Regions from separate parts of the Dickeya chrysanthemi NCPPB 402 genome, predicted to be linked through region 1. Evidence: predicted binding sites of a transcription regulator. Region 1 holds the regulator's gene; each other region holds the start of a gene.

Region 1 (4,241 bases):
TGGCGTCTCGCCACTGTGGTACGTGGTTGTTGAGGTATGAGGTCAACGACAGCGGCTCGCCGATGTTGACGTACCCCTGCCCAAGATTGCGCAGTTTACGTAACCCACGCACCATTTGCAGGAAACCTTCTTTTTCCTTGGTGGCGCCACGCAGCTCTTTCGCATAGGTACCGACTTCCATCACATGTTCATAACCGATGTAAATCGGTACCAACGTAATGGGTCGGGGACCGCCGCGCAACATCGCCTGAATCGTCATCGCCAGCGTGCCGGTTTTGGGTTCCAGCAAACGGCCGGTGCGGGAACGGCCGCCTTCGACAAAGTATTCCACCGAATAACCGCGGGTAAACAACTCGCCCAGATATTCGCGGAACAGGGTGGAATAGAGTTTATTGCCTTTGAACGTGCGTCGGATGAAAAAGGCGCCGAGGCGACGGAAAATCGGGCCGGCCGGCCAGAAGTTAAGGTTAATGCCGGCAGCGATATGCGGCGGCACCAAGCCTTGATGGTACAGCACGTATGAAAGCAGCAAATAGTCCATATGGCTGCGGTGGCAGGGAACATAGACGATTTCATGCCCGTCCTGCGCCAACTGGCGTACCCGTTCGGCATTATGCACGTTGATGCCCTGGTACAGGCGGTTCCAGGTCCAGCTCAGGACGCGATCGGATAACCTGACGGCTTCATAGGAGAAGTCTGCGGCAATCTCTTCCAGCAGGGCGATGGCATTTTGCTGGGCCTTATCATGGGAGATCTTCTTAACCCGCGCTTCGTCATCGATCGCTTTAGCGATGGCCCGTGAAGACAACAGCTTATTGAATAGCTCATGACGAACCGGCAAACGCGGGCCGATGGTTGCCAGCCGCAAACGGGAGAAGTGCATCCGCGCTACGCGCGCCAGTTTGTGAGCGATGGTTTTATCGGTGCCGTGCTCCGTCGCCATATAACGCAGCGAGACAGGCACCGAGAAACGTACGAAGCTGTCGCGGCCCAGCCATAACACTGCAAAAAATTTCTCAATACCGTTTAGCAGACGCAGGTGCGGCGTCCCCTGATTTTGTCCTTCGCGGCCGGGAGAGCGGCCAAACATGACGGAGACCGGCACCATCTGTATGTCGAGTTCCGGATTATTGCGATGCAGATCCAAATAATCGTGGAACAGTCTTATCGACTGCTGCTTGGGCACGTAGTAACGGAATAAACGCGGGCCATCATTGATAAAAACGTGGCTCGGCAAGGTTTTTCCGTCGATGTGCAGCGGCTGCAACGGATCGGGCAGACCAAACTCCAGACATTTTGTGCGCAGAGTCAGCAGGTCCGCCTTGGAGTTGTAAGGCAATACATAGAAAATCGGCCGCGTCGGATCCAGGCGTTGTTCATTAACGGGATCCTGTGGGATAACCTTACTTTTTACCAGTAATTTTAGTGGGAAATTCAGTAGTTTATAGTAAATTCTACGCCAACCTGACATAACAACCAGAAGCCTCTTGTTAGCAATGCGCGCCAAGGATACCAGAAACCCGACAGGATATCTGTGGTGATGAAACCATGGCTGCGCGTTAAAATCGTGGCCAATCAAAAATTAAAAGGCGGAGTAAGCATGAACAAAACAACCGGAATAACCCGCATTATCAAAGCAGCGGGTTATTCGCTGCAAGGATTGAAGCAGGCGTGGCGGCATGAAGCGGCATTTCGCCAGGAATCATTGCTCACGGTTGTCGCCGTTATTATTGCCTGCTGGCTTCCGGTTTCAATGGTGGAACGGTTGCTGTTAATCGGTTCTGTGGTGCTGATCGTGCTGTTTGAACTGGTGAATAGCGCCATCGAAGCGGTGGTGGATCGCGTCGGTATGGACTACCACGAGCTGTCGGGCCGGGCAAAAGATATTGGCTCGGCGGCAGTATTCGTCGCCTGCCTGTTGGCGGCGACGGTGTGGGGGGGAATACTGTGGAGTCATTTTGCGTGATGTTTTGCAGAATCGTAGAAAAATCCTCGCAATAGCCATATCACGGTTCCCATCGGCACTTTCCCTGTATATACTCACAGCGAAACTGTATAAACAAACAGGGGGCGGAATGAAAGCGCTAACAACCAGACAACAGCAGGTTTATGATCTGATTCGCGATCATATTTCACAAACCGGTATGCCGCCCACCCGGGCTGAAATTGCCAGTCAGCTTGGCTTTCGCTCGCCGAACGCCGCCGAAGAACATCTCAAGGCGCTGGCCCGTAAAGGCGTGATTGAAATTGTCACGGGCGCTTCCCGTGGTATCCGTCTATTGATGGAAGAAGAAGACCAGGGGCTGCCGCTCATCGGTCGCGTTGCCGCCGGCGAGCCGTTGTTGGCGCAGCAACATATTGAATGTCACTATCAGGTTGACCCGGCGATGTTCAAGCCGAGTGCGGATTTTCTGTTGCGGGTTAGCGGGATGTCGATGAAAGACATCGGTATTCTGGACGGCGATCTGCTGGCGGTGCATAAGACGCAGGATGTGCGTAACGGCCAGGTGGTGGTGGCGCGTATAGAAGATGAAGTGACGGTTAAACGGCTGAAGAAACAGGGTAATGTGGTACAACTGCTGGCGGAAAATAAAGATTTTGCGCCGATAGTGGTCGATTTACGCGAACAGAGTTTCTCCATCGAAGGGTTGGCGGTTGGCGTAATCCGCAACAGCGACTGGAGCTGACGCTTTGTTCCCGCCCTTGGTTGTCGCTGCTGTACATCGTCTACACCGGTGTTCACTCTGTCTGGATGGCACCTTAATCTCCCGGTTTTATCAGTAACTGGGCTGATGGTACCGAAAGGGTATTGATACAACGGAAGACGATGTGTCCAGGAGCGGAGGTATTCAGGGAGATAATGCATTCAGGATGAATAGTGTGAAGCAACGCTTCACACTCAGCGTTTTTTATATGTGTTCCGTTTTTCTTCGGTTCAGCGCTTTTTCACAATGATGCTGTGATCGTGATTACAACTATCCCGATGTTCGCAGGATTCCACTTTTTGGCATTCGCCGCATAAGCCGTGAGCTTCCACCACGCTGTGGCGCAGGGCAAAGCCCGCTTGTTTGGCCAGTTGATGCAGTGTTTCTTCCACACCTTCCGTCTGACGTTCCGTTACCTGCCCACAGCGATCGCAGATAAATAACGCCGACGTATGACTGTGCTCTTCAAAATGGTGGCACAGTACATAACTGTTGGTGGATTCCACCTTGTGGATAAAGCCTTGTTCCAGCAGAAAATCCAATGCGCGATACACCGTAGGCGGCTTGGCCTGAGGCTCGGAAACGCGGAGCAGGTCCAGCAGGTCATACGCGCTGATCGCACCGGGTTGCTGGGCCATCAAACGCAACACTTCCTGACGTTGGGGCGTCAGACGCACATTGCGTTGTTGGCAAAGCTGTTCAGCCTGGGCAACAAGTTTGTCCGGATTGGTTGAATCCATTGCAGTAACCCTGAAGCGAGTGTGAAATTATGTCGGCATATTATCATGACTGGATAAAAACACCGAGATAGCTGCCTCAAGGTTGCGCTGGCGCCCTGTTTCGTCATAAAACCCAGTACCATAGGGTAGTTTTCTGACGCATGGTCACCTTGCTGCATTCCGACGGGGTTTACCGCGAGCTAAACCACCAGATCGATCAGCAATACCCGTGCGGCGGTTTCCGCCTGGACAATAAGGCTGTTTTCCTGCTGAACGAAAGCGCCGTCGCCACAGTGCAATACACTCGGTATCGCCGCGGTATTCCCATTAATACGCAGCGAACCGTAAATCGATTGCAGGTAAGCACGGTTGCCATTCAGCGTCAGGTTCTGTTGTTCGCCTGCTGCCAGATTCAAATGATGGATCCAGACCTGTTGACGCAGATGGAGGGCATTGGCCGATTCATCCGGCGATGCCAGTAACTGATAAGGGCGCTCGTCTTCCAGCCTCAGCCGCTGCGTGCACTGGTTTTCCCGCGTAGGGCAGGCGTCCAGCCACAACTGTAGCCGGGTTAGTGGCGTATCATCGCTGATATTGTGTTCGCTGTAGCTGATATTGGGTTGAGTGGCGAGCAGAAGCGCTTCACCGGCTTTGACGCGGGTATGATTGCCGTTGCTGTCGCGGTATTCAGCGTGACCTTGCAGCACCACGTTCAGAATATCGACGCGGGGATAGGTCCTTGGCTGAAAAGAGGCACCTGGAGCCAGTACTTCCTGATTGAGGACCCGCAGCGAGGCAAAACCCAGGAGATCAGGAT
Region 2 (4,241 bases), 370 kb from region 1:
CTTTGCTGGCGATGATCAGCTTTTCACGCCCGCCGCGGCTTTTCAGCCAGGAACCGATATAACTTTCCGTCAGCCCCTGCGTTTGTGGACGCGGCGGAACCGGGTAGATTTCCGCGGTATCAATCAGGTTAACGCCGGCGGCAACCGCTAAATCCAACTGGGCGTGGGCATCGGCCTCGCTGTTCTGTTCGCCAAAGGTCATGGTGCCCAGACCCAGCGTACTGACTTCCAAACTGCTGTGGGGAATACGGTGATAGAGCATTGCGGTTTCCTTTTTATTCTTCTGAGTAACTCGGGTGCGACGGCACCGCAATTTTGACTATAACCAAGCCGTGAGGAGGGGGGAAGGCTCTTTGTGCGGCAAGGTGGAGTATTAATGCGGGGAAAACGCGTTATTCCCCCGAAGACGGGGGAATAACGGGGGACGGGCTGAACGATCGCCCCATGTGGGGCAGTTGAGGGGAAACCGGACTTAACGCTCGATAACCTGCGAAACATTGTCGTTGTTGAGCTGGTGTTGCACACCGTCTTCATCAGTATAACTGAGCAGCCCGGTGGACGAATCCAACTGCGGCTTGCCTTTGGTCAATAGCATCTGTCCGTCTTTGGTGGCGATAACATAGTGGCTGGCACAGCCGGAGAGCAGGACGACAAAAGTCAGGGCAACGGCGGTTTTTATCCGAAATCGCATACTGAATTTACCTGTTATTTAGCAAAAAAACTGAACGTCTCTTCAGTCTAGCAAAGCGTGGTTTGGCTGGGATTAGGATTTATGGCAAAAAAATTAAAAAGATACGTAAGAATAGGGTAGGAAACGGCCGATTGACCGTTTCCCACCGGGGAATTACTGTTTTTTGGAGGATTTCTTGCCACGCATCAGGTTCAGCGCTTCTACTGACATGGAGAAGAACATGGCGAAGTAGATATAGCCTTTCGGAACATGAATATCGACGCTTTCCAGAATCAGCGTAAAGCCCACCAGAATCAGGAATGACAACGCCAGCATTTTTACCGAGGGGTGACGATCGACAAATTCGCCGATGGGGCGAGCGGAAAACATCATGACGCCGACGGCAATCACCACCGCAGCCATCATGATAAACAGATGGTCAGACAAACCCACGGCGGTAATGACCGAATCCAGACTGAAGATGATGTCCAGCAGCATAATCTGCACAATGGCGCCAAAGAAGGAATGTACCTGCGAAGTATGATCTTCCGAGCCGCCTTCAATGGTTTCATGAATTTCCTTGCTGGATTTCCAGATCAGGAACAGGCCGCCAAGGAACAGAATCAGGTCACGGGCGGAAATCTCCTGCCCGAATACGCTAAACAACGGATTGGTGAGCCTGATAACCCAGGCGATGGACGCCAGCAGGCCGAGACGCATCAGCATAGCGCCCATCAGGCCGATACGGCGAGCTTTGTTCTGCTGATGTTTGGGAAGCTTGGCGACGACCAGTGACAAAAAGATGATGTTGTCGATGCCAAGTACGATTTCCAGTATGGTGAGTGTTCCCAACGCTAACCAGGCATTGGGATCTGCGATCCAATCAAACATTATCTCAGTGCATCCTTAAACGAAACGTAAACGACTATTATCTCTGTCTTGCTACTGCGCAGGCAAGAGGATTTACAGCCGCCGGACTTCAGGCGGCAGGTGTGTTGGTTTTCCTGCAACCCGACGTATTTGGGGTACAGGCTGCGCTACGCCCTGTGGGCATTACAGCAGAAAATGCCGGGCCAGTAACGGCGTAGTGAAGGTTTTCTTCAGGTAAAAACCGCGCGGCAGCGTCAGAATCGGCTGTCCGTGTTCGCCAATCGCCTCGGTTAGCGCCCGGCTATTGGCGGCCTTTGGGCGCAACTGCAACACTTCGCCGTGGCGGGCGGTGATGCTTTCCACTTTGCCCAGCACGATCAAATCCATGAGTTCTTCCCAATCCTGTCGTAATTGCCGTTCTTCCTCCGGGCTGGGGCTCCATAACAGCGGCGCGCCGATTCGGCGTTCTCCCAGCGGGATGGGGCGCGAGCCTTCCACCGGGATCCACAGCACTCGGGTTAGCTTGCGGCGCACATGGCTGCTTTCCCAGGTTACGCCGCTGTTGCCGGTGAGCGGGGCGACGCAGACAAAGGTGGTTTCCAGCGGCCGTCCTTGTGCATCGACCGGGATGGTTTTCAATTCTACGCCGATATCGGGGAAATCCTGTTCCGGCTTGCTACCGGCGCTGGCGCCCAGAAAGCGTTCCAGCAGCACACCGATCCACCCTTTATCCCGTTTCAGGTTGGCAGGCAGCGGCAGTTCGGCAACGTGGGCCAGCTCCGCCAGCGAATAACCGGCCAGCGCCTGCGCCCGTAACAGCAAGGTCTGTTCACTGTCCGGCGGAGCCTGATGGGGCGTGGGTATCTGCATGGATTGCGTATCCGTTACTGGTAATCAGGGTGATTAAAAAAAATACAGCCATAACGGAGGATAACGTCAGGCATTCAGCTATTCAGGCGGAAAATAATAATAGCATGATTCTTTTATGATTTTTTTTCCTTTCACCGTTGTGAAAAAAGTGCCGCCGATTTTTGTTCATGATAAGACACCGACAATGAACAGGATTTTACACTATGTTATCCACAGATTTTTGGGATAACCGGGATAACTCAGGATTACTGTTTTGATTTACAGCCTTGACGGGCGCTGCTTTTGCTGGTTTAGCCGATTTTTTGGCTGGTTTTCCGTGGTTGCCTGTGGATAAAACCGGCGTAGTGCGATCTTTCGCCACTCTGAAAACGGCATTAAGTTCGGGCAGTAATGAGCGGTGGAGAACGCGGGGAAAAGCACGTTAATTGATTGAAAGGGAATGGCAATTTAGCGAGAGAGATCACGCTTACGTAAAAGTCGAAACGAGTTTTACGCACTTTTTCATGATGTTCTTCACAAAGATGTCCACAGAAAAAGTGAATAAAACGGCGTAATTGCCGCTCGAATGTTTATAACTTTGATCCTATCTGTGGGTTAACGATATTTTATCTAGAGAAAAGTGCGGGTAGCGACGCAGTGGGCCGGAACCGCCGATGTCTGTGCAATTGCCGCAAACGTATCAATAAAGGGATGTAAAGCGGGAGTTTACCGCCTGTCAGGAGTGTGAAACAATCGAGTCATCTTTGCATTCTAGTTTATCGAGGTAGTCCGGTGATCGACGATGATGGCTACCGCCCGAATGTTGGTATTGTAATTTGTAATCGGCAGGGCCAGGTATTGTGGGCCCGCCGCTACGGCCAGCACTCCTGGCAGTTTCCTCAAGGGGGAATTAACCCCGGAGAGAGCGCGGAACAGGCTATGTTCCGCGAACTGTTCGAGGAGGTGGGGCTGCGGAAAAAGGACGTTCGTATTCTGGCTTCCACCCGAAGCTGGTTACGCTATAAATTGCCAAAACGTTTGGTGCGTTGGGATACAAAACCGGTTTGTATCGGCCAAAAGCAGAAATGGTTTCTGCTACAGTTAATGTGTAATGAATCCGACATCAACATGCAAAGCAGCGGCACCCCGGAATTCGACGGATGGCGTTGGGTGAGCTACTGGTATCCGGTACGCCAGGTGGTGTCGTTCAAACGTGATGTTTACCGAAAGGTGATGAAGGAATTTGTCACCGCCGTGATGCAGCTACAGGAGAATTCGGCTACCCGAATGTCATCAGGAACCAGACGAAAACGAGGATAACCCGACACATCATGATGCTCACGCGACTGCGAGAAATTATTGAAAAGGTTGCAGCCGCGGCCCGGCTGAGTGATGCGTTAGACATTCTGGTGAATGAAACCTGTCTGGCGATGGATACGGAAGTCTGCTCCATCTATCTGGCTGATCACGATCGTCAATGTTATTACCTGATGGCGACGCGCGGGTTGAAAAAACCGCGCGGCCGTACGATTACGCTGGCGTTTGGCCAGGGGATTGTCGGGCTGGTCGGCGAGCGGGCCGAGCCTATCAATCTGGCCGATGCGCAAAGCCACCCCAGTTTCAAATTCATTCCGGCCGTACGCGAACAGCATTTTCGATCGTTTCTGGGCGTGCCGGTGATCCACCGGCGTCAACTGTTGGGCGTGCTGGTGGTACAGCAGCGCGAGCACCGGCAATTCGATAAAAACGAAGAATCGTTCATGGTGACGCTGGCCACCCAGATGGCGGCGATCCTGTCCCAATCTCAGATGAAGGCGCTGTTCGGGCAATACCGGCAAACACGCATTAAGGC
Region 3 (4,241 bases), 2.2 Mb from region 1:
GTGCTATCGCCGGGCGCCCATAAACTGGCGATCGCCCGCGCGTTCGGCCGGGCCGCCTCCCATTACGACCGCTTCGCCGCCCTGCAACGCGAAAGCGGCGAACACCTGATGACACTGGTCGACGGCCATGCCGGCGGCGAACTGCTGGATGCCGGCTGCGGCACCGGTTATTTCAGCGCCCGCTGGCAGGCGGGCGGAAAACGGGTGACGGCGCTGGATCTGTCGACGGAAATGCTGGCGGTGGCGCGTCAGCGACGCTCGGCAACGCACTATCTTCAGGGCGATATCGAACACCTGCCGCTGGCGGATGGCTGTGTGGATATCAGTTTCAGTAATATGGCAATTCAGTGGTGCGATGATTTGTCCGCCGGGCTGGCCGAACTTTATCGAGTTACCCGACCAGGGGGGGTGATTGCCTTTTGTACGCTGGCGCAGGGCACGTTGGCTGAACTGGACGATGCCTGGCAGCGACTGGACGGATCCCGACGTATTAACCGCTTTTTGTCGCTGGAGACGATTGTCTCCGTCTGCCGTGGCTACCACGCCGAAATCTCGCTGGCGCCGGCGACCTGCCATTTTCCGGATGTACTGAGCCTGATGCGCTCGGTGAAAGGCGTCGGTGCGACCTGGCTACGGGATGGCCGCGAACACGGCGTGCTGAACCGTCGCCAATTGGCGGCGTTGGCGATGCACTACTGTCGCCACCCACAGGGGTATCCCCTGACCTATCAACGCGTTTTTGGAGTAATTTACCGTGACTGAACGTTGGTTCGTGACCGGAACCGATACCGAAGTGGGCAAGACCGTCGCCAGCGTGGCGTTGTTGCAGGCGGCCCGCCGCGCCGGATACCGCACTGCCGGTTATAAGCCGGTGGCGTCCGGCTGTGATGTCATGCCGCACGGCATCCGTAATAGCGATGCCTTACAGCTACAGGCCAACAGCGTGGTGGCATTACCGTATGAAGCGGTCAATCCACTGGCCTTTTTGGCGCCGACCTCGCCCCATATCGTCAGCGCCGAGGAAAACCGGCCGATTGCCTTTTCCACCCTCAGCGACGGCCTGCGCAGTCTGGCGCGTCAGGCCGACTGGGTGCTGGTGGAAGGGGCCGGCGGCTGGTTTACGCCGCTTTCCGGGCGGCAAACCTTCGCCGACTGGGTGCAGGAAGAAGCGTTGCCGGTGATTCTGGTTGTCGGCGTGAAGCTCGGATGCATCAACCACGCACTCTTGACGGCGCAGGCGGTACGGCATGCCGGATTACGTCTGGCAGGATGGGTCGCGAATGTGGTGCAGCCTCCCGGTCGCTATCACGCCGCCTATCTGCAAACGTTGCAGGAGAGCATTCCCGCGCCGTTGTTGGGTGAAATCCCGCATTTATCCGAGCCGTTTCAGCAGGATATTGGCGATTACTTAAACATCACTTTACTAAGAGGTTAACGAGTTTAAGTGAATGTTACGTGAGTGGCGGCTTTATCCCCTTTTCTGATTGAAATTGATAGAAAAAACCATCTTGAAAACTGCTGTCCGATCCACTGGGCCAGCAGTTTTCTTTTTGCTAAGTCTGTGTCATTTAGTACTTTTTTTTATAATAACCGGCCAGTCAAACGCGGAAATTTTGTTTAAAAGCAGCTTGTGCGCTTCTGACGGGGAAAGGTAACGAAAGACGCCAATACAGGGAGCGCGGGCGCTTGTGGGAGTTATCCACCATTTCTGTGGATAACCGTGTGCATTAGGGTTAGAAAAAACGCGCCAGCCAAGAGCCGGCGCGGGTTGCGCCTGGTTTGGCGCTAATCTCCGCTTTTTTGTTAAATCATTTAAAATCAATTATTTAATTAAAATCAAGTCACTTTTATTGCAACCGGCCTTGTTTGAATAAATCACCGGCACTGGTCAGTGCAGATAATTTGAGAAACGGTATTTCTGGGGATAAATGCGTCATTTTTTGCTGGATAGCCACATCACTCTGTGCTAGTCAACGAGGGCACGTGTTGGTGTGTGGTCAATGGTTAAGAATTACTTGATGCTGTTTTTATATCCAGTAATATGAGGCTGGCAAATCTGGCCGGGGATTTTCATACTAGGCTGTGTCTCTCCCTGCCGACAACGCCGGTCGATCCTGGCCGACGTTCGATGCGTGATTCCAACCGTTTTTTATCCGGGTGTCTTGCTCATGAGTAAAGAGTTCAAACTGCATTCTGCCTTCAAACCCGCCGGCGACCAGCCTGAGGCGATACGCCGTCTGAAAGAGGGGCTGGAGGACGGGCTGGCGCACCAGACGCTGCTGGGGGTCACGGGGTCCGGTAAGACGTTTACCGTCGCCAACGTGATTGCCGATCTCAACCGCCCAACCATGGTGCTGGCACCCAATAAAACACTGGCGGCGCAGCTGTATGGCGAGATGAAGGCGTTTTTCCCGGAGAATGCGGTGGAGTATTTCGTCTCTTACTACGATTACTACCAACCTGAAGCCTATGTGCCGAGCTCCGATACCTTTATCGAGAAGGATGCCTCGGTTAACGAACATATCGAACAGATGCGGTTGTCCGCCACCAAGGCGTTGCTGGAGCGGCGCGATGTAGTGGTGGTGGCGTCGGTGTCCGCTATTTACGGTCTGGGCGATCCGGACCTTTACCTGAAAATGATGCTGCACCTGACGCAGGGCATGCTGATTGACCAGCGTGCCATTCTGCGGCGGCTGGCGGAGCTACAGTACTCCCGCAACGATCAGGCGTTTGGGCGCGGTACGTTTCGGGTGCGCGGCGAGATCATCGATGTTTTCCCCGCCGAATCCGAAGATATTGCATTGCGGGTCGAGTTGTTCGACGAAGAGGTGGAGCGGTTGTCGCTGTTCGACCCGCTCACCGGCCACATCGTGCAGACGGTGCCGCGTTACACCATTTATCCCAAAACGCATTACGTTACGCCGCGCGAACGTATCCTGCAGGCGATGGAAGAGATCAAGGTCGAGCTGGCAGAGCGGCGTCAGGTATTGCTCGCCAACAATAAATTGCTGGAGGAGCAGCGGCTGGCGCAGCGTACTACCTTCGATCTGGAAATGATGAATGAGCTGGGCTATTGCTCCGGCATTGAAAACTACTCCCGCTTCCTGTCTGGCCGCGGGCCGGGCGAGCCGCCGCCAACGCTGTTCGACTACCTGCCGGCCGATGGTCTGTTGGTGATCGACGAATCCCACGTCACCATCCCGCAACTGGGCGGCATGTACCGTGGCGACCGGGCGCGTAAGGAAACGTTGGTGGAGTACGGGTTTCGCCTGCCGTCGGCGCTGGACAACCGGCCGATGAAATTTGAGGAATTTGAAGCGCTGGCGCCGCAAACCATTTATGTTTCGGCGACGCCGGGCAATTACGAGCTGGAAAAATCCGGCGGCGAGATAATCGATCAGGTAGTGCGGCCGACCGGCCTGTTGGATCCGCAACTGGAAGTGCGCCCGGTGACTACCCAGGTAGACGACTTGTTGTCGGAAATCCGCAAGCGTTCCGCCATCAATGAACGCGTGCTGGTCACCACGTTAACCAAGCGCATGGCGGAAGACTTGACCGAGTATCTGGAGGAACACGGCGAGCGGGTACGCTACCTGCACTCGGATATCGATACCGTAGAGCGGGTGGAGATCATTCGCGATTTGCGCTTGGGCGAGTTCGACGTGTTGGTGGGCATCAACCTGCTGCGTGAAGGGCTGGACATGCCGGAGGTGTCGCTGGTGGCGATTCTGGACGCCGATAAAGAAGGCTTCCTGCGTTCTGAACGCTCGCTGATTCAGACCATCGGCCGTGCGGCGCGTAACCTCAACGGCAAGGCAATTTTGTACGGCGATAAGATTACGCCGTCGATGGAGCGCGCCATCAACGAAACCCAACGTCGTCGCGAGAAACAGCAGGCGTACAACGAGCAACACGGCATCGTGCCGCAGGGTCTGAACAAGAAGATTGGCGATATTCTGCAGATTGGTCAGCCAACCCACGGCCGGGGGAAAGGGCGCGGCAAGAAAGCGGCGGAACCGGCGGCGCAGTATCAGCAACTGTCGCCGAAAGCGCTGGACCAGAAAATCCGCGAGCTGGAAAGCCAGATGCTGGCTCATGCGCAGAATCTGGAGTTCGAAGAAGCCGCCCGTCTGCGCGACGAAATCCACGCGCTGCGCGAGCAGTTTATTGCGGCGTCCTGATGATACAGATGTCGGCGGCGCTGCGCGGATACACGGCCCATACACAGCCCATACACAGAG

The links. The regulator LexA, encoded in region 1, represses DNA repair genes until DNA is damaged. The targets are predictions, from matches to a motif close to TNCTGTATGTACATACAGNA.
Region 2: mutH (DNA mismatch repair endonuclease MutH) is a predicted target of LexA. The motif match lies at 2,657-2,676, and genes of this name have one in related genera.
Region 3: uvrB (excinuclease ABC subunit UvrB) is a predicted target of LexA. The motif match lies at 2,020-2,039, and genes of this name have one in related genera.

What each region holds. Positions count from the first base shown of each region.
Region 1 covers NZ_CM001974.1:3,999,821-4,004,061, reverse strand. The annotation lists gene plsB (glycerol-3-phosphate 1-O-acyltransferase PlsB) at 1-1,471, opposite strand, end outside; gene DCH402_RS17655 (diacylglycerol kinase) at 1,601-1,966, shown strand; gene lexA (transcriptional repressor LexA) at 2,076-2,687, shown strand; gene zur (zinc uptake transcriptional repressor Zur) at 2,936-3,445, opposite strand; gene DCH402_RS17640 (pirin family protein) at 3,625-4,241, opposite strand, start outside.
Region 2 covers NZ_CM001974.1:3,629,669-3,633,909, reverse strand. The annotation lists gene DCH402_RS15970 (NADP(H)-dependent aldo-keto reductase) at 1-262, opposite strand, end outside; gene DCH402_RS15965 (YgdI/YgdR family lipoprotein) at 473-691, opposite strand; gene DCH402_RS15960 (TerC family protein) at 845-1,561, opposite strand; gene mutH (DNA mismatch repair endonuclease MutH) at 1,724-2,410, opposite strand; gene rppH (RNA pyrophosphohydrolase) at 3,182-3,709, shown strand; gene ptsP (phosphoenolpyruvate--protein phosphotransferase) at 3,724-4,241, shown strand, end outside.
Region 3 covers NZ_CM001974.1:1,809,308-1,813,548, forward strand. The annotation lists gene bioC (malonyl-ACP O-methyltransferase BioC) at 1-762, shown strand, start outside; gene bioD (dethiobiotin synthase) at 755-1,435, shown strand; gene uvrB (excinuclease ABC subunit UvrB) at 2,169-4,181, shown strand.